2 regions of the Gluconobacter sp. P5E10 genome follow, and region 2 is predicted to be linked to the other one. Evidence: riboswitches for the same ligand, from Rfam matches in the RefSeq annotation. Region 2 holds a riboswitch; the other holds the start of a gene.
The links. Region 2 has a riboswitch for cobalamin ahead of KP707_RS10135 (CbtB-domain containing protein). Riboswitches for the same ligand answer to the same signal wherever they lie in the genome.
Positions count from the first base shown of each region.

Region 1: it holds a riboswitch for cobalamin, as region 2 does, so the genes downstream of both, metE (5-methyltetrahydropteroyltriglutamate--homocysteine S-methyltransferase) here and KP707_RS10135 (CbtB-domain containing protein) in region 2, are expected to answer to the same signal.

Region 1 is NZ_JACRVZ010000001.1:171,251-181,693, reverse strand. Features, by position in the region: gene KP707_RS00725 (peroxiredoxin) at 1-467, shown strand, start outside; gene KP707_RS00720 (helix-turn-helix transcriptional regulator) at 464-865, shown strand; gene KP707_RS00715 (hypothetical protein) at 963-1,220, shown strand; gene KP707_RS00710 (LacI family DNA-binding transcriptional regulator) at 1,363-2,451, shown strand; gene KP707_RS00705 (HAD family hydrolase) at 2,463-3,125, opposite strand; gene metF (methylenetetrahydrofolate reductase [NAD(P)H]) at 3,172-4,038, opposite strand; gene KP707_RS00695 (metalloregulator ArsR/SmtB family transcription factor) at 4,068-4,994, opposite strand; cobalamin riboswitch at 5,062-5,266, shown strand; gene metE (5-methyltetrahydropteroyltriglutamate--homocysteine S-methyltransferase) at 5,382-7,694, shown strand; gene KP707_RS00685 (M13 family metallopeptidase) at 7,738-9,807, opposite strand; gene KP707_RS00680 (beta-N-acetylhexosaminidase) at 9,942-10,443, opposite strand, start outside.
Region 2 is NZ_JACRVZ010000004.1:305,598-316,040, forward strand. Features, by position in the region: gene cobU (bifunctional adenosylcobinamide kinase/adenosylcobinamide-phosphate guanylyltransferase) at 1-524, opposite strand, end outside; gene cobT (nicotinate-nucleotide--dimethylbenzimidazole phosphoribosyltransferase) at 570-1,613, shown strand; gene cobS (adenosylcobinamide-GDP ribazoletransferase) at 1,610-2,377, shown strand; cobalamin riboswitch at 2,374-2,515, shown strand; gene KP707_RS10135 (CbtB-domain containing protein) at 2,544-2,768, shown strand; gene KP707_RS10140 (CbtA family protein) at 2,784-3,521, shown strand; gene bluB (5,6-dimethylbenzimidazole synthase) at 3,525-4,163, shown strand; gene KP707_RS10150 (histidine phosphatase family protein) at 4,153-4,704, opposite strand; gene KP707_RS10155 (M20/M25/M40 family metallo-hydrolase) at 4,844-6,562, shown strand; gene KP707_RS10160 (LysR family transcriptional regulator) at 6,772-7,677, shown strand; gene KP707_RS10165 (bile acid:sodium symporter family protein) at 7,664-8,593, opposite strand; gene KP707_RS10170 (Lrp/AsnC ligand binding domain-containing protein) at 8,679-9,131, opposite strand; gene putA (bifunctional proline dehydrogenase/L-glutamate gamma-semialdehyde dehydrogenase PutA) at 9,268-10,443, shown strand, end outside.

The sequences.
Region 1 (10,443 bases), on a different contig from region 2:
TTGCCTTTGCCAAAATGGAGACCTTTTTCCGCGAACGGAACTGCGTGCTCCTTGGGCTTTCCGCAGACAGTCTTCCCGCTCACCTGGCATGGATTACGGCCATTGAAGAACGCTTCAATGTCCGCATTCCTTTCCCGATCGTTGAAGACCCCTCCATGGAGGTCGCCCGCGCCTACGGAATGATGGATCTGGAAGCACAGGACAGCGCCACGGTACGGTCCGTCTTTTTCATTGATCCGACGGGGATTATTCGCGCCATCCTGAGCTATCCTGCCAGCGTTGGCCGGTCAGTGGCCGAGTTGCAGCGTATGCTTTCCGCCTTGCAGGAAGTAGATCGCTCCAACGTGCTGACACCGGAAGGCTGGCAGCCTGGACAGGCCGCTATTGCCCCCCCTCTTCAGACCCAGGAAGCAGTTCAGAAAGCAGGTCCGAACTGGTTCCTTCAGCCGAAGAAGCCGCGCCCATGACTCTTCTCGCCCTCGAAGAAAGCCGAAATCTTGCCGAATGGCTGCGCCTGCTCGCTCAGCCTCAACGCCTCATGATCCTGTCGGCCCTGCTCGATGGCTCACATGCTGTCAGTGAAATCGAGACCATGACGGGCATTGGCCAACCAACACTGAGCCAGCATCTCGGCACACTCCGCCGCAGTGGACTGATTGAGTCTCAGCGAGAGTCCCGCGCCATCAGCTACTGCATGGCTGATACGCCCGACGCCGCTCGCGCCAGAATGCTCATCATGACACTCCGCTCTGACGGACTGGCAGTCTCACCGACGGCTACAGCCCCTTCACGCAAACCAGGTGCCCAACGCTCCTCCCTGGAAGGCGCAAGGTTTGCGCGCATCGTCCGTCCGCTCTCCCGATGATCAGAACCCGGCTTGCACCGCACCCTGTTTCACCGTGCGAGCCAACGGAAACTGTGCTGCTTTTCAAACGCTTTTAGATGGAAAAAGGAGAAGGTCCATGACCCGCTATCTGATGCTTCTGGCCTGCCTGACCGGTTTTGCCGCCCTGTCTGGCACGGCGTCAGCCGCGACACGCGACGAGCAGAAACAGGCCTGCCAAGGTGACGCCATCCGCCTGTGCACGTTTGCCATTCCTAACGAAGCCAAGATTACAGCCTGTATGAAAAAGAAGATGGATCAGCTCAGCCCAAAATGCCGGGCGATGTTTGAACCAGCTCCGCAGAAAAATACTGCGACAACAAAGCCAAAAAACTGAGACGTTTACCCTCTTGTCGTAATCGTGAAGATGGGCAGACGACGTTCAGACCAGCATTTACCTGAGGCACCTGCACATTAGGTGCCTTCGCGTTCTTCCGTCAGGATTGCACGAAGGCAGCGTTTTCATTATTGGATAACATATGAAAACAACCCGTCAGTACGGTCGTCGCAAGGTTACGCTCAAGGATGTAGCGGCACAGGTCGGGGTGTCCCATACGACAGTCTCGAATGCCTATATCCGGCCGGGCCAACTCTCGGCTGCGCTGAGGGAAAAGATCTTCGCAGCGGCCCAGGAGCTTGGATATACAGGCCCTGATCCAGCAGCGAAACAGCTTGCAACCGGGCATTCCGGGGCACTGGGCTTTCTCTTCAGTGAAGATCTCCCATACGCATTTTCTGATCCTGCCGTTCTCGCCGTCCTGAACGGCGTCGCGAAAAGCTGCGACGAAATGGAAACGGATCTGGCCCTGATTTCAGCAGGCAGCAGCCTCCGCAACATGAACACACCTGTTTCGCTCGGTAATGCTGCGGTCGACGGGTACATCCTTTATTCCGTGGCCCCCGATAGCCGGTGCGTTTTGATGGCGCAGCAGCGGAACGTTCCGCTCGTTGTGGTGGATCAGCCTCGTTTGGACAACGTGCCATATGTCGGCATTGATGACCGTGGAGCCGCCTACAACGCTGCAAAGACCCTGCTTGAGCTAGGACACCGTCGCTTCGGTATCCTGTCTCTCAAAACAGCCCATGACGACTATTTCGGCATCCTGACGGCCAAGCGTCGCGCCAATATTGCACACAGCACGATTGCCATGCGTCTTGAGGGGTACCTAACAGCCCTTCAGGAAGCAGGCATTGCCCCCGAAAACGTGCCGGCTTGGGAAATTCCGATCAACTCTGAAGAGTCCGGTGCTGAAGGCGCGCGCTTCTTGCTAAACCGGCAGAATGCACCGACAGCAATTCTGGCAATGAGTGACCGCGTTGCAATTGGCGCCATGCAAACAATCCGTGCGGCGGGTCTCAGCATTCCTGAAGACGTGTCGATTTTTGGATTTGATGACATTCCTGCCGCTGCCCTGTCGGACCTCAGCACAATTCGCCAGCCTCATGAGCGCAAAGGCATGGAGGCAGTCCGTCTCCTGACCCAGCAGGACGGCCGCCAGAACAAGAACGTCATTCTGGAAACAGAACTCGTCGCTCGCGGCAGCATTGGTCCAGCCCCCAAGGGCTGAACCACACTGTATTAGCGGGCGACGTTCAGAAGCCCGGCAATACTGTCGATCTGGAAATCCGGCTTCAGGTCAATGCACTGCGTTGCAGACCCGTGCCCATAACTCGCCCAGCAGGATGCAATGCCACTATTGCGGGCAAATCCAAGATCTGCCGCTGTGTCACCAACCATTAGAAAATCCGATGCAGGAACTTCCGGAAACAACGGCTGCACACGGTCTGTCATGACCCGGGGATCCGGCTTGTGCGGGTAGTCTGGTTCGGACGCAATCACATTACTGATCCACCCACCAAGGCCGAAGCGCTCGATACTGGCATGAACAGTCGGAGCATGCTTGTTGCTGAGGATGACCAGCGTTGCCCCGTCAGCCTTAAGGTCGTCGAGCACTGACTTCACCCCGTCAAACAGAACGGTCTCTTCCTGATCGGCTTTAGGGTAATACGCCCGATAGTGACGAACAAAAGCCTGCGCATCATCAACATCACTGTCGGGAATGATCGCCTGAAACAGCGTCTGAAGCGTCCCACCCTTTGACAGCTGATGCTTCAGGGCGTCTGATGAAGGGCCCTTGTAGCCACTGGCTTCAAAGGCTTCCTTCAGGCTGCGAAGAATGGCCGGCTGCGTTTCCGCCAGAGTACCATCGTAGTCGAGAAGAACGATCGGGAATCTTGTCATTCCCTTTTGTCACCCCGTTTGCGCAGGAAATCCAGCCCTCTCCGATTCAGATCGGACGTCGCCCAAGAAGGCGGCAAAGGGCTGATGCTGTATCTGCATGATTCAACGTATAGAAATGGAATTGCTTCACCCCTTCAGCTTTCAGTGTCTGACAAAGCCGGTCTGCAATCGTAGCCGCGACAAACGCCCGTGCCTGGGGCGTTTCATCCAGCCCCTCAAACAGGTCGCGCATCCACTTCGGCACGTTTGCACCACACATATCGGCAAACTTCCAGGCCTGCGCAGCACTTCCAACCGGAAGAATACCCGGCACGATCGGCCGCTCGATTCCAATGGCCACAGCACGGTCCCGGAAGCGTAGAAATGTGTCTGCTTCGAAGAAGAACTGCGTCAAAGCCCGGTCCGCACCCGCATCAATCTTCGCGCGCAGATGCTCCAGATCCGACTGCGGGCTAAGCGCGGCAGGATGCGTTTCCGGATATGCCGCAACGGAGATTTCGAACGGTGCAATCTCCTTCAATCCGTGCACCAGATCCACAGCCCCCGCGTAGCCTTCCGGGTGAGGCTCATAGACGCCCCCGGCTGACGGCGGCGGATCACCACGCAGGGCCACAATGTGCTTCACACCAGCGTCCCAGTACGCCTGCGCCACGGCATTGACGTCTTCTTTGGAGGCCCCCACGCAGGTCAGATGCCCAGCCGTTGGCGCGCCAGTTTCCCGAACCATGTCTTTCAGCGTGGCCAGGGTGCGGTCCCGTGTTGACCCACCTGCCCCATACGTCACGGACATAAACTGCGGACCAAAAGCAGCTAGCGTTTTTGCGTTTTCCAGCAGCGTGGCGGCTGCCTTTTCCGACTTTGCAGGGAAAAACTCGAACGAAATTGCGGGCAGAGGCCCTTTCTGTGCGGGCATCACGCCAGCTCCTTATTCAATAATTCAGCTTAGTTGGGGCGTTGGCCGAGCCAGAGTTTCACAGTCAGCTCGCCTTCAAGAGCCACTGGTTCTGCGGGAACCAGACCGGCAGCGCGAAACCACGTCGCCATCTGCGCGTCGGTAAATCCAAGCCGAACATGCGCATCCCGTGTGCGAAGTTCTTCCCGATTATGGGAAGCAAAATCGATAATCAGCAATCGACCGTTGGCATCCAGAATCCGCGCGGCTTCCGCAATTACAGCAGCCGGATGCTGTGCATAGTGCAGAACCTGATGCATGACGGCGACATCGGCTGAATGCTCCGGCAACGGAAGGGCCTGAAAGTCCCCCTGCCGCAGATCAGCCTGCTCCAGACCAGCTTCCGCCAGCTTGGTCCGCGCCAATCGCAGCATGGAGGGACTGCGATCAAACCCGATGACTGTCTGGGCGCCGCTTCCCAGCAATTCCATCATACGACCGGTTCCAGTGCCTATATCCACAAGGCGGCCGACCGGAGATGCTGAGAGCGTCTTTACGATCGCTGCTTCGACCTCCTGTTCGGACACATGCAAGGAACGCAATGCGTCCCATTCTGCCGCGTGGGTTTCAAACCAGTCTTCCGCCGCGAGCGCACGAACATCTCGAATGGCCTGCAAGCGAATACGATCCGCACGGATTTCCGCCGGTTCCCGCGCAGTCCATCGATCCAACGCCATAAAGACAGGCTCTAGAAGATCCGGAACGCCCAAAGTCAAAAAGACCCAACTTCCTTCCTTGCGGCGCTCAATCAATCCCGCATCTGCCAGGATCTTCACATGCCGTGACACGCGGGGCTGACTTTGCCCAAGCACCTGCGCCACCTCGCCGATGGACAGTTCCATCTCGCGCAGAAGGGCCAGAATCCGCAGACGGGTCATGTCTGCCAGTGCCTGGAAAATGATGAGGGCCTGTTCCATACGGATTTACATATAAGGAGTTCTTTATATGAGCAAGAGCTATTGACTCTTTTTCAGAACATGCGGCAGTCATAAGGCTTGTCATGGTTCCATGTCGGATGTTCACGCATCCGGCGTGGCTAAGAGGGAAGCCGATGCAAAGCCGGCGCTGCCCCCGCAACTGTCAGCGGCGAGTGCCGATTCCATACAGGCCACTGGATGAAAGTCCGGGAAGGCGGAATCAGCGCGAAGACCCGTAAGCCAGGAGACCTGCCACGGCACATAACATCCTCCGGCGGGGCGTTCCGGACGGGTCACGCATGTCTCCACGCCGCACATTTCCTGTTCGGGGCGTGAACGATCCTGCATGCCCTGCGAGCGCACTGCCACGAACCTGTCGAGGCTTTCATGACCGTCCGCGTCGCAACTCTGGGCTTTCCGCGTATCGGCACCCGCCGTGAACTGAAAACCGCTCTTGAACAGTACTGGGCGGGGAATTCTTCCGCCGATGATCTGCTTTCCACAGCCGCTTCCCTTCGGGCGTCAGCCTGGCAGCGCCAGAAAGACCTCGGCGCAGAGATCATCCCTTCCAACGATTTTTCGCTTTACGATCATGTGCTGGATACATCCGCAATGGTCGGTGCTGTTCCTGCCATTTACGGCAACGTGCAGGGCAAGGTGGACTTGGGAACCTACTTCGCCATGGCGCGCGGCTCCCAAACGACATCCGAAGAGTGTGGCTGCGGGCATGCTCATGACACCCCTCAGGATGTCCCTGCCGCCGAAATGACCAAGTGGTTTGACACGAACTACCATTACCTTGTTCCGCAATTCACAGCAGACCAGACGTTCCGCCTCGCCTCCACAAAAGTGGTGGATGAATATCGTGAAGCCAAGGCGCTTGGGATTGAGACACGCCCTGTTCTGCTCGGCCCTGTCAGTTTCCTGCTTCTGGGAAAATGTGACGGCCCGGCGTTTGATTGCCTTGATCTGCTCCCTACCTTGCTGCCCGTTTATGAACGGGTTCTAAACGCCCTCCGAGCAGAAGGCGCAGATTGGGTTCAGATTGACGAGCCGTGTCTTGTTCTGGATCTGCCGGGAAATGCTGCTACAGCTTTCAAAACGACCTACAATATTTTGACAGCAGCTGTTCCAGACCTGAAACTGATGCTCGCGACGTATTTCGGTGTGCTCGGAGACAATCAGGACATCGCCCTAAGCCTGCCAGTTCACGGCCTGCATGTGGATCTTGTCCGCGCTCCCGACCAGCTTGCATCCATTCTGGAAAAAGCACGACCTGACCTGTTGCTATCTCTGGGCGTAGTGGATGGGCGGAATATCTGGAAGGCCGACCTGAACGCGCTTCTGGACCATCTTGAACCGCTGGCGCGCCAGCGTGACCTGATCCTTGCTCCGTCCTGCTCTCTCCTCCACACACCCATTGATCTGGAACGGGAGACAGATCTGGACGCAGATGTGAAATCGTGGCTCGCATTCGCCGTTCAGAAAATCGAGGAGTTGCACACACTGGCGCGCGCCCTGAATGAAGGCCGGGACGTCGTGCAAGCAACTCTGGCCGAAAACGCTGCGGCTCTTCGGACGCGCCGCTCTTCTGTAAAAATCAACGATCCTGCCGTTCAGGCACGCTCTGCGGATCGCAATCCAGCTCTCGCCCAGCGCCATTCACCCTTCCCCGCGCGCCGTCCGTTGCAACAGGCCAAACTCAAGCTGCCTTTGTATCCGACGACGACAATCGGTTCCTTCCCCCAGACACCTGAAGTCCGCAAAGCCCGTGCGGATCATGCACGAGGAGAGCTCTCTTCTGAGGCTTACGAAGTCTTCCTGCGGGAAGAAACCGCCCGGACTATCCGCTGGCAGGAAGAAATTGATCTTGATGTGCTGGTGCATGGCGAGTTCGAGCGCAATGACATGGTGCAATATTTCGGGGAGCAGCTTTCCGGCTTTGCGTTCACGAAGCACGCCTGGGTGCAGTCCTACGGGTCTCGCTATGTCCGGCCCCCCATCATTTTCGGAGATGTGTCACGCCCAAAAGCCATGACGGTTGAATGGTGGGAATATGCCCAGTCCATCACCAGCCGCCCGATGAAAGGTATGCTGACGGGACCTGTCACGATCCTGAACTGGTCTTTCGTGCGAGACGATCAACCGCGTTCGGAAACGTGCCGACAGATCGCTTTCGCGATCCGGGATGAAGTGTGTGATCTGGAAAAAGCTGGATGCGGCATTATCCAGATTGACGAAGCCGCCTTGCGTGAAGGCCTGCCGCTCCGTCGCGCAGACTGGCAATCCTATCTGGACTGGGCCGTAGAAAGTTTCCGTATTTCAGCCTCAGGTGTGCAGGACGCCACGCAGATCCATACCCATATGTGCTACTCGGAATTCAACGATATCATTGCCGCCATTGGCGCAATGGATGCGGATGTGATTTCGATTGAAACCGCCCGCTCCCGCATGGAACTACTCGATGCGTTCGCAGCTTATCGCTACCCTGCGGAAATCGGGCCGGGCGTTTACGATATCCATTCCCCGCGCGTGCCGTCTGTTGAGGAAATGGTGGACCTGCTTCGGGCTGCCAGCAAAACCATCAGCCCGGATGCCCTCTGGGTCAATCCGGATTGCGGACTGAAAACCCGCAAATGGCCGGAGACGAAAGCTGCACTCATCAACATGGTTGCGGCAGCCCATTATATGCGTCCGTAAACCAGCGAGTAGATGGGGTGGTTTTCCACCCCATCATACGCAATTACCAGATTTTGACGCGCTGATCCGGGGTCAGATAGAGCTTGTCACCCGGCTGTACATTCCAGGCCTTATACCAGAGATCGACGTTGTGCATCGGGATGTTTACGCGAGCTTTCGGCGGCGAGTGCGGATCAATGACGACCATCTGCTTCTCCGTATCCGGACGAACCTTCTCACGCCAGACCTGTGCCCACCCCATGAACACGCGCTGATCGCCCGTCAGACCATCAATGACGGGAGCAGGCTTCCCATTCAGGGACGCATGGTATGCATCCAGCGCCAACGTCAGCCCACCAAGATCGGCAATGTTTTCGCCCATCGTGAGCTTACCGTTCACATGCACACCCGGCTGAACCTCGAACGCGTCATACTGCGCACCAAACCGATCTGCGAGCTTCTGGAAGCGCGCTTCGTCTTCCTTTGTCCACCAGTTCCGCAGACGCCCTTTGTCGTCGTACTTGCGGCCTTTGTCGTCAAAAGAATGGGTCATTTCATGCCCGATGACACCACCGATCGCCCCGTAATTCACAGCCGGATCAGCCTTCGGGTTGAAGAACGGCGGCTGAAGGATCGCCGCAGGAAACACGACTTCCACAAAACGCGGATTGTTGTAGGCATTCACTGTTGCGGGCGACATCAGCCACTCGTTGCGGTCAACAACCTTGTCGAGATGGCTTAACTGATAGTGCCATTCAAAAGCGAAAGCCCGCTCGGCATTGCCGTACACATCGCCCTTCTTCACAACCAGATCGGAATAGTCCCGCCACTCATTCGGGTAACCCACCTGGATTTCAAAGCTGGCCAGCTTCTTCAGCGCGGCTTCACGCGTCTGCGCGCTCATCCATGTGTTGTGTTCGAGGCGGCTGTGGAAAGCCGCCTTCAGGTTTCCCGTCAGCGTCTGCATGGCCGCGCGATCCGAAGCCGGAAAATATCGCTCCACGTAGATTTTGCCGAGCGCCATTTCCATGGCGGAACTCGTGAAATCCACACCACGCTTCCAACGCGCTGCCAGAGCAGGCTGACCTGACATGGCCTTCACATAGGCGAAACGCGTTTGCACAAAAGCGTCCGGCAGGAACGATGCAGCATTGCTCGCCGTATGGAACGCCTGCCAAGCGCGCAGAGTGTTCAGATCCGTCTTTGCAATCAGGTCCGCTTCCGCCTTGATGGCGGAAGGCTCACCAACAATAACAATCCGCTGCGCCAGGCCGCCCTCAGGCACACCTGACGCCCGCAACCATGTCATCCAGTCAAAAGAGGGAACACTCTTGACCAGGGCTTCTACCGTCATCGGGTTGTAGGTCTTGTCCGGATCGCGGAGTTCCGTGCGCGCCCAATGAACTTTGGCAATCTCGGTTTCAAAAGCCACAATGTCTGCCGCTGACTTGGCGGGATCAGCCCAGTGAACAAGCGTCAGAAGCTTCGTGACATATGCCTGATAGGCCGCTTTCTTGGATGCAAATTCCGGCTTCAGGTAATTGTCCCGATCCGGCATCCCGAGCCCGGCGTGATCCACACTGAGCGCATATTTCGTCGGATCTTTCGCATCCACATCCACGTCCAGCGCGAACGGCGATGATCCGAACGTATCGGACGACGCCCCACTAAACTGCGCAAATGCCTTCAGATCCGTAATTGTGTGGATGCTTGCGATTTCAGCATCCAGCGGCTTGGAACCCAAAGCTTCGACAGCCTTCTCATCCATGAAAGACGCATAATAGGTGCCCAGCTTCTCATCGATCGTCTGAGGCTGAGCGACCGGATGCGCGGACAGGTCTTTCAGAATGGACTGAATGCGCTGGCGGGATGCTTCAGCCAGCGCGTTAAACGGGCCGTAGCTGCTCATATCCGATGGAATTTCGAGCGCTTTCAGGAAGCTGCCATTGGCATAATCGAAGAAACTGTCTCCCGGCTTGACGCTCACATCCCGCCCGGCCAGATCCAGACCATACTGGTCATAAGTAATCTGAGGCGCTGCGGGCTTGGCAGACGCAATCGAAGGCAGCGCTGCCAAGCCAAAACTGGCGGACAACAGCAGAGCGGCCTTGGGGGAGAGTTTCTTCTGATGCATATAAGAGGCCTAAATGTGAAAAACAGGCAGGCCTTTTGGTCCGTCCGCGGGCCTGTAACTTAAGTTTACAGTCGAAACGACCTGGACGCCAAGAGCCATACCTCGCGCAGAAAAGCGAGGTATGGAAAAAGGCATTAATTCTGGCTGGAAATAAGCGCTTTAATGCCAGGGAGAATGGCAATGAGCAGCCCCCCGGGAGGCTGCTCGCGCCTCAGGGACAGCAGATGGTTGGATGAGTTGTGAAACAGCTCTTCCTGTGCAGCGATCAGATGCTGCGCATCCAGCCGCCAAGCTGTTCCTGAAGCTCCATTCAGAACATTTAATCCCGCATTGGAGAGGGCCGCAACCGTGTGAGATACGGGCGTGACTTCCTCCAGAGCAGGCACATCTGCGGCAATCGCGACAAAAGCTTCATCATTGGCAGCCCAGCTTGCCAGCATGGCCTTCAAGGGAGCCTTCAGACTCTTTTCTCCCGCGACATACCGTTTAGCCATGTCGTTGAAGCGGATAGCCTCAAAAGCATCCGGATCGGCAATCGCGACTGGCGCCGACAACATGGCATCGCCACTTTTGGAGGCCAGACGATTCAAGGCGTAATTGCGCACCGGAACCGTAACGCTCAAAAGCGTGGAGAGA
Region 2 (10,443 bases):
AGCACTTCTCCGGCGACTGCGGCGATCTTCTGATGAAGAAGGCCCGCTTCATCGCGGAAACGACGAGCCAGGGCATTGTCCGGGACAATTCCGAGCCCTACCTCGTTACCCACAAGAACGGTCCGGCCTTTCCGTGTTTGCAACGCCTCGAGAAGATCTTTCGTCGCGGCGTGTACATTACGATCTTCCAGAATGAGATTTGTCAGCCACAAAGTCAGGCAATCAACCAGAACCGGCGCACCCTGCTCGACCTGTAAAACACCAGCGATATCAAACGGCTCTTCAACTGTACGCCAGCCTTTGTTCCCACGGGTGGTACGGTGCAAATCTATCCTGGCCTGCATTTCTTCATCAAAAGCCCGACCGGTCGCGAGGTAAACCCAAGGGGCCGGAAGGGCAGTGATGAGTGCCTCAGCGATCCCGCTTTTTCCTGACCTGGCGCCCCCGAGGACCAGTGACACATCCGGTAGTCCTGTTTGCGTGATGGTCTGTGCCACAATGTCTCCTGCGCCTTCTTCTTGCATGGTCCCTGATAACAGCACAAAAGACCTGTCATGCCACCGCACATCATGCCCTCGTCCTGTCAGCCCCCTTTCGCCAGCATGGCAGAACTTCGCACTGCCTGCCTGTCACTTCCAGACCCCGACCCAAAAGTCGCCGCCCTGATAGCGGAGCGAGACGCAACTCTGACCAAACCTCCCGGCAGCCTCGGGCGGTTGGAAGAGCTGTCCATTTGGCTCGGTGAATGGCAAGGCCATCAGAAACCAACGCTAGAACACGTTCAGATAACGATTTTTGCAGGAAATCATGGTGTGGTCCGCCGGGGGGTATCTCCGTGGCCTTCGGATGTTACGGCCCAAATGGTGTCGAATTTCCAGCGTGGCGGCGCAGCAATCAATCAGCTTGCCCGGAATGCTGGTGCGAACCTTACTGTTGTGCCCGTCCGAAATCTAATGGCCACAGCAGATTTTACCGCGACCCCAGCTATGGGCGAAGACGAATTCCTTGATGCGGTCTCGGTCGGATACACCGCCGTATCCCCCGCGCTGGATCTGTTTTGCCCAGGCGAAATGGGTATTGGCAACACAACCCCCTCCGCCGCACTTTGCGCAGCGCTTCTGGGGGGCACAGGCGCGGACTGGGCAGGACGTGGAACGGGTCTCGATCAGGCGGGCGTCAACCTCAAGGCTTCTGTTATTGATGAGGCCCTGTGTCTGCACGCGGCGTCACTTAACGACCCCTTGCATGCCGCACGTTGTCTGGGTGGTTACGAACTGGCCGCCATACTGGGAAGTGTTCTGGCCGCCAGACACCATCGTATCCCGGTTCTGCTTGACGGCTTCGTCTGTACCGCAGCCGTGCTGCCATTGATCAAACTGACTGCCTCAGCACTCGACCACACACAGCTCTCGCATTGTTCCGCTGAGGCTGGTCACCGAAAGCTGGCAGATGCCCTCAGGCTGAAACCAATACTGGACCTAGGCTTGCGCCTTGGAGAGGGATCTGGGTCTGCCGTTGCCATTCCCGTCCTCAGAGCGGCATTGGCCTGCCACAACGGTATGGCGACGTTCGCTGAGGCTGCTGTTTCCCAATCAGACGTCTCCATTCAATGAGGCTTTGGCGCACCATTCGAGAAGACATTGCCTGTGGTGCGGGCCTGCTGACCCGCCTTCCCTTGGGATGGCTGCGCGTCAGCGGACAGGACTGGTCTCTGGCGCGGTCTGTCTGGTGCTGGCCCCTGGTTGGCGCGCTTATCGGTATTCTCAGCGCATCAGTGTTCTTGCTGCTGAGTGCCTTGAGTGTTCCCCCTCTGGTAGCGGCAGCCTGGAGCGTCGGCCTACAAGTTCTCTTAACCGGAGGCCTGCACGAAGACGGACTGGCGGATATGGCGGACGGATGTGGTGGTGGCCATACTCCTGAGAAGCGCCTGACCATCATGCGCGATAGTCGTATCGGCAGCTATGGGGGGTTAGCTTTGGGCATCAGCTTAATCGGCCGCGTTACGACGTTAGCAGCGCTGCCTCCTTCAATGATCTTGCCGGCAATGGCTGCAACGGGAGCGCTATCCCGCGCAGTACTCCCTCTCCTGGCGTTCCTCACCAAGCCTGCTCGTGACAACGGGCTGGCAAAACAGCTGTCCAATCTGACACGGGATCAGTTGCTGGGCGCCTTGTTTTCCGGCTTTTGCATGACGGTAATTTGCCTCCCCGCACAACTGGGCTTCCAGACTATTCTTGCCGCCCTGTGCACGATGCTTGGAGTTCGCGCCGTAGCCCGAAAAATGCTTGGCGGCTATACCGGAGACGTACTCGGAGCAACGGCCAGTCTCGCTGAGTGCGTTCTCCTGACAGTGCTGGCCTCAGCATGGAAAAGTTGACACTCCCGCATGAAAGGTTACATCCTTCCTGTTAGCGAAAGCAGGGAGAAGCCGGTGCAAATCCGGTGCGGTCGCGCCACTGTAATGCTCGTGAAATCACGTTGCGAAGCCAGACCTCCTTTACCAATTTTCAACCGCAGAACGCGCTTTTCCAGCGGAGCCTATTATGAGCCAGAGCCTTTCCCCGTCCCACCTGCCCGCCAGCATCGCCGCACCGGTTGCGCTGCCGATCCGCACGCTCCTTCCATGGGCTGCCTTTACGGTCGTGCTCAGCCTTATGCTGCTTTATTTTGTTGGTGCAGAACAAGGTGCGACGTCTTTGATTTCAGGGCACGCAGTTCATGAATTTGTTCATGATGGGCGCCATCTTCTCGGTTTCCCCTGCCACTAAACGCAGCATAGTTTCATGACAGGTCGTCTTTTGAGCCGCGGCATGATTGCCGGGATTGCTGCCGCATTGCTTGCGTTCGTGTTTGCACGTTTTTTTGGAGAGCCGCAGGTCAATCTTGCGATTGCATTCGAGAGCGCGAAAGACCTCGCTGCTGGCGAGCCGCCTGAACCGGAAATTATCAGCCGAGGCGTACAGGCGTCTTTCGGGCTTCTCACCGCTGCCGTTATGTATGGCGCGGCTTACGGCGGCATCTTCGCGACTATTTTTGCTTTTGCATACGGTCGCGTAGGCCGCTTTTCGCCGCGAGCCTTATCTGCACTTCTGGCAGCCGCAGCATTTGTTGTGTTCGTGCTGGTGCCAGACCTGAAATATGCTCCCAATCCCCCTGCCGTTGGCCTTCCATCCACCATCGGCCTACGAACCGGCGCCTATTTCGGTATGATCGCTCTGTCGCTTTGCGCGGCAGCGGCATCCTATATGGTCAGCCGACCACTCATCGGGCGCCTGGGTCATTGGAACGGAGTGCTAGCCTCCCTCGGAGTCTTCATCATTCTGGTGGCCGCCGGACAAGCCGGTATGCCTGATATCAACGAAGTTCCATCAGATTTCCCGGCAACAGTGCTCTGGCGATTCCGGGAGGCAGCCTTGGGGATGCAGATCGTTCTATGGGCTACGATCGGACTGCTCTTCGGCCCTCTGGCATCCCGTGTCCTGACGGCAGGCGCTGACAAACCTTTTGCACGCAACGGATAAACCATGACGGCACCAGCCTTTTCAGACGATTTCAGAAAAGATCTGGAGCGCCTTTTCACATGGCGTCGCGATGCGCGACATTTCCAACGTGATCCTCTGCCCACATCGGTGCTGGATCATCTCCTGCATGCATCGACTTTGGCGCCTTCCGTTGGTTTGAGTGAGCCCTGGCGCTTCGTGCTCGTTGAAAACCAGGAGCGAAAAGCAGCCGTTCGGAAAAGCTTTGAAACCTGTAACCGGGAAGCCCTTCAGGGATATGAAGGCGCACAAGCAGCATCCTATGCGACGCTCAAACTGGCCGGATTAGATGATGCCCCGCATCATGTCGCCGTCTTCTGCGAAACATTCCCGGATCAAGGACATGGTCTCGGACGTGCGACCATGCCGGAAACAACGACGTGGTCCGCTGTGATGGCCATCCATACGTTCTGGCTGGCCGCAACGGCGGCTGGTGTTGGGCTGGGCTGGGTCTCCATTCTTGAGCCTGAGCACGTGTCAGACCTTCTCGATGCCGAGCCGGGATGGAACCTTATCGCGTATCTTTGCATCGGATATCCGGCAGCACATGCCAAAACGCCAGAACTGGAGCGCATGGGATGGGAAACAAGAAACCCGGACCGACGTCAGTGGATCAAACGATGACGTAATGGAGCCTGCTGCTGCCCTGCGGCATTGAAGGTGCTAGCAGGTTCGCCCTTTCTCCTTTGGCAAGCCCATCAAGGAGACGAAGTGGGCCGCCGTGCGAAATGACTAATGCGGCCTCTCCAGCCTGAACGAGGTCTGCCCAGAAAGACTGCACACGTTCCTGTAGCGCTCGCCCACTTTCACCACGCGGCGGAGAAAACCCTTCAGGATCTTCGGCCCAGCTATCGAGAGCCACACGCGGCACAACATTCCAGGATAGCCCTTCCCACTGGCCAAAATTTAGCTCCAGTAACCGGTCATCCAAACGCAGCGGCCACCCGGTCTGTGCCTCAAGTCTTCGCGCGACAGACAGACACCGGGCCGATGGTGACGTGTAGATGACTGAACAACCGGCGCCCTTTGCAAGGGTCAGCAGACCAGCGGCCTGAGCCTCCCACCCCGCTCTGAGTTCCATCTCCTGTCGCCCATAACAAAGGCCTTCACTCCCCTCAACGGGAGGATGGCGGGACAGGAGAACCGGAATGGTAAGAGTGGTCATTAATCGTAGATGGGGGTGCGACGCGTTTTCCGTCAACCAGCCAGTCCGATGATTTTATGCCATTTCCTGATCAGCAATCCGATGTGTAAGGTATGCCTCATCTCGTCAGACACGCGTTATGACAAAGACTGAGGACATGATGCACAAATCTTCCCTTCGAAACCGCCTGAAATTGGCTACCGCTCTTGCCGCTTTCGCGATAGCTCCGCTCGCAATCGGCGTTTCCGGGGCCCATGCAGCGTCTGACGCAGGCGCCTCCGGCCCTATCGACCCGGCTCGAATGTCGGAGACAATGCGGGTTCTGGCTTCGGACGCATTTGAAGGACGCGCCCCTGGCACCCCAGGTGAGGCCGTCACGGTCAAGTGGCTGATTGATCAGTACCAGAAGCTTGGACTGGAACCTGGCGGCGAAAATGGCGGATGGACGCAGAATGTCCCCATGATCCGCACCCGCCCTGATCCGAAAGCAATCGCGACGATCAAGACACGGGGTCAGGCTGCTCTGCCGCTTCATCAGCTGACAGATATCGTCATGTCAACGCTCCAGCCGATCGAGCGCCTTCAGCTGTCAAACGTCCCTCTGGTCTTCGTGGGCTATGGTGTGACGGCGCCGGAACGTCGCTGGAATGACTTCAAGCAGGTTGATCTACACGGCAAGATTGCGGTCTTCCTGGTGAATGATCCTGATTTCGATGCTGGACCAGAGGAGCCTGTTGCTGGGCGCTTTGGTGGCAAGACCATGACGTATTACGGCCGCTGGACCTACAAGTTCGAGGAAGCAGCCCGTCGCGGTGCAGCCGGAGCGCTGATCATTCATGATACTCCGGGCGCGTCCTATCCCTGGAGCACCGTCGTCGCACCTCAGGGTGAAGAATATGACATTCTTCACGACGATAAGGACCTGAAGTCCGTACCGATGATCGGCTGGATCGAAGGCAATGCAGCCAAAACATTGTTTGCGCGCGCCGGGCTGGATCTGAACCGTCTGCGTCGTCAGGCGCGTTCGCCGGATTTCCATCCGGTCAACATTCATGACACGACGCTTTCAGTGGACATGCCGGTCAAGGTCGATCACCTCCAGAGCCAGAACGTCATCGGCAAGATCACCGGTACGGATTATCCCGACGAAACCGTAATGTTCGGCGCGCACTGGGATGCGTTTGGTAAAAGCACCGACGCCGCGGGCAAGACCGTTATTCGGCGCGGAGCGATTGACGACGGCTCTGGTATTGCAGCCGTTCTGGAAATCGCACGGGCTTTCAAGAACGGGCCAAAGCCAAAACGGACTGTCAGTTTTGCATCCTGGACCGGGGAAGAGCGTGGCCTTCTGGGATCGAGCTGGTATGTCGCCCATCCGCTGGCGCCCCTGGACAAGACTGCGGCTAACCTGACCATGGATGTGCTTCAGATGGCAGGCCCAGCTCATAATGCCTTCATTATCGGCGCTGGACAGGACACTCTGCAGGACGACTTCGCAGCCGCGGCTCTCAAGCAGGGCCGTACAACCCAGCCGGAAGCCATGCCGGAGCGCGGAGCCTTCTACCGTGCGGACCATCTGCCCTTCGCTCGCGCTGGCGTGCCCGTTCTCGCAGTTATGGATATGGCTGGCCCGTTCGATCTTCTTCAGGGTGGAACAGCCGCAGGCAGCAAATGGCTGACGGCATATATGGCCTGCTATCATCAGGCCTGCGATGCCTGGAGCCCTGACTGGGACGTCAGAGGTGCGGCGCAGGACGTCGATGTTGTCCGCCAGGTCGGATATAATGCGGCCTTCTCGCATGATTGGCCGACGTGGAAAGGTGGCTCCGAGTTCCGGGCCATCCGTGAAAAGAGCAACGACGTTCGTTCGGCTCACTAAACTTCAGGTTCAGGCGGCTCGGAGAAAGAGCCGCCTGAATTTTGATTTTAAACGATATATTCTGGAAATTTCTTAATCCGTTTCGTAGCGAAGAACATTTCCAGCGGCCTTGTTCAAGCAGGTGGCAATCCACGCTTGACATCATGCGCGCCTTAAAATTTGCGCGCTTTGAACAAAGTTCCTGCAACCCGTTCATAGATGAGATCGAGATGGACAATCGCGTTGGCGAAATGCAGGTTTTTCTGCGGGTAGTCGAAAGCGGCAGTTTCTCGGAAGCCGCCCGGCTGCTGGTCATGACGCCATCAACCGTCAGCAAGCTCATCGCCAGAATTGAAGCCCGTCTGGGTGTCCGCCTGATCGAACGCTCGACCCGCCGCCTTTCCGTAACGGAGGAGGGACAGACCTATTATACGCGCGCTGTCAGCCTGATAGCTGATCTCGATGATATTGAACGCAGCCTCACAACGGGAACCATGCAGCCCAGAGGGACGGTCCGGGTCAATGCATCCGTTGCGTTCGGCACCCTTGGACTGGAGCCATTCCTCCCCGCGTTCTGGAATGCCTATCCAGAAATCCTGATTGATCTCTCACTTTCCGACGACGTAACAGACCTTTACCTTGACCGGACAGACGTCGCCTTCCGTGTCGGCCGACTGCAGGATTCAGGCCTTACAGTCCGTCATTTGGGGGCTGTACCACGCAGGATTGTAGCCTCACCCAACTATCTTGAACGCCACGGAACACCTCAGACCGTTGCGGATTTAGACAGCCATCAATGCCTTGGGTTCAACTTCCAGCGCACAACCCCTGTCTGGCCGTTTCAGGAAAAAGGGCGGCTGATTGACCGCCGCGTGCACGGTCCCCTTCTAGCGAATAATGGTGAAACGGTAAGGCGTATGGCCCTGCAAGGCGTCGGGCTGGCACGGCTTGGGGAGTATCATGTCCGTGAAGACCTGAAGACTGGCCGCTTGGTTGAAGTTCTGAGTGATGCCACGATACAGGACGAAGAAGACATTCATGCCCTCTTCCCTGCAGGACATCAGAGCCCACCGCGAGTGCGTGCCTTTCTTGATTTCATGGTTCCGCGAATACAGGATTATCTCAAGGCGCCTTGATCCGTGACGTGCCCTTACTGAGAGGCCGCGCCGCCCAGTATGCCGCCAGAACGGAGCCGGACACATTGTGCCAGACGGAAAAAACTGCTCCTGGCAGCGCTGCAATGGGTGAGAAGTAAAGACGGCCCAGCGTTGCGGCGAGCGCCGAGTTCTGCATCCCGACTTCAAGCGCAAGCGTTCGGCAGACAGACTCATCGAAGCCCAGAAGCCTGCCGCCCCAGTATCCCCCCAATAAGCCAATCGCGTTATGCAGAATAACGCCCAGGATCAAAAGGGGGCCAGCTTGAGCCAAGGAGGGACCGGCGCCAGCGACGACGCAACCAATGATCAGCAAAATGGACACCATGGCCACGGGCGGCAAGGCGTTCTCAATCCGCTGGATGGTCCGATGCCACAGCGTATTGACGATCACACCGGCAAAAACCGGTAACGCAACCATGGTAATGATGCTTCGGAACAACCCCCAGCTATCAACAGAGACACCCGCAGACACATACAGCCGTGTCAGTAATGGTGTTGCAAAAATTCCCACCAAAGTAGACAGCGCACTAATACTGACGGACAGCGCAACATCTCCCTTGGAAAGAAAAATCATCACATTGGAGGCTGTGCCGCTAGAGACACAGCCCACAAGAACCATACCTGTCGCCAGACCGGGAGGCATACCGAGCAGATGTGCAATCCCCCATGCCGCCAAAGGCATGACGAGATAATGCAATCCTACCCCCGCCAGAACAGGATAAGGGCGCCGGGCAATGCGGGAAAAATCCTGCACTGTCAGAGACACACCCATTGTAAACATGATGAACGCGAGCAGCGGTGTGATGACCGGCAACAGTTTCAGGAACGGCGCGGGAAGCACGATGGCTGCCAGCGAGACCAGAATGGCCCAGACCGGGAAAAGGCGCGTCATCATCTGGCGGAGCGTCTCCATTATTAGAACACGAGTAAGGTAACGTTCCTCATACCGTCATCCTGTCCGCTTGGGAAAATGATAGCCGTCAGATCGGCAATTCGGGATCGGCCTTGACCTCTTCCATGACGGTGTAAGTGTGCGTCTGGCGTACTCCCGGGAGCCGGGTCAGGGTTTTCCCCAGAAAATTACGATACGCGGTCATATCCTTGACCCGCGCCTTCACCAGATAGTCGAACCCGCCCGCAACCATATAGCACTCACTGACCTGAGGAATGGTTTTAAGTGCTTTGGAGAAGGCCTCAAAAATATCCGGACTGGTCCGATCCAGCGTGACCTGAATGAAAACAAGCAGCCCAAGATTGACGGTTTCAGGGTCAAGACGGGCCATATAACCGCGGATTACCCCGCTTTGCTCCAGCTTTTTAACGCGCTCCAGCGTAGCGGCAGGGCTCAGATGAATCTGCCGTGACAAATCAATGTTCGTGATGCGGCCATCCTTCTGAAGAAACCTCAGAATTCTGCGATCTATGTCATCCACTTCGTACCACCTGCTAAATATAATTTTCCATAAATTCGATAAACCGAATTTAATTCGTCGTCTCCCTTAAAATACCAGCACCTGTTTCGCAAACGTTTCAATATCTGTGAGAGACCATCAGAACAGCGGTATCCTCATGACCTCACCTTTCGCGTCCCTTGCAGCCATCGTTCCGCCGCGGTCTCCGCTCCGTCAGGCCATCACCGACCACACCCGTGTAGCGGAAGCCCCGCGGGTGACGGAACTTTCGCGTGAGGCTCGCCTTGAGGACGATCAGGCTGCCCTCGCCCGTCAGACAGCGAGGCGTTTGGTCGAAGCTCTTCGTCAAGGCCGCAGTAGCGGCATCGTTCAGGATCTGGTGCAGGAATACGATCTCTCCTCTCAGGAAGGTGTCGCCCTGATGTGCCTGGCGGAGGCCCTGCTTCGTATCCCTGACCTTCCCACGCGTGACGCCCTCATTCGCGACAAGATTGGGAACGGTCAGTGGCATGAGCACATCAGTCGAAAGTCTTCCCTGTTCGTAAACGCAGCGACCTGGGGACTGGTCGTCTCAGGCAAGGTCCTGTCGACGGAAGAGACGAAAGCGCTGCCGGGAAGCCTCAAACGCCTGATCGGACGGTGCGGTGAGCCTGTGATCCGCAAGGGCGTCGATATGGCAATGCGCATGATGGGTGAGCAGTTTGTAACCGGCCAAACCATCGCGAACGCGCTCGAAAACAGCAAGCCCCTTGTCGCAAAGGGATTCCGTTACTCCTACGACATGCTGGGAGAAGCTGCCACGACCATGGCGGACGCTGATCGGTATTACCGTGATTATGAAACAGCCATTCACGCCATTGGCCAAGCATCAGCAGGCGCTGGCGCGTATCAAGGCCCAGGTATTTCAGTCAAGCTGTCTGCCCTTCATCCGCGCTATAGTCGCCTCCAGAGGGAACGCGTTCTCGCCGAGTTGGGCCCTCGCCTGACAGCACTTGCGCGCCTCGCCTGTCACTATGACATCGGCTTCAACATTGACGCTGAAGAGACGGACCGGCTGGAGCTCTCTCTGGACCTGCTGGAAACGCTTTGTTTCGACCCAGCCCTGAAAGACTGGAAGGGCATTGGCTTCGTTGTTCAGGCTTATCAGAAGCGTGCACCATTCGTACTCGACTGGGTGATTGATCTGGCCCGTCGCACAAATCACCGCCTGATGGTCCGGCTGGTTAAGGGTGCCTATTGGGATAGTGAAATCAAACGTGCCCAGGTCGATGGGATGGAGAATTTTCCGCTCTTCACGCAGAAGATCCATACCGACATTTCCTACATTGCCTGC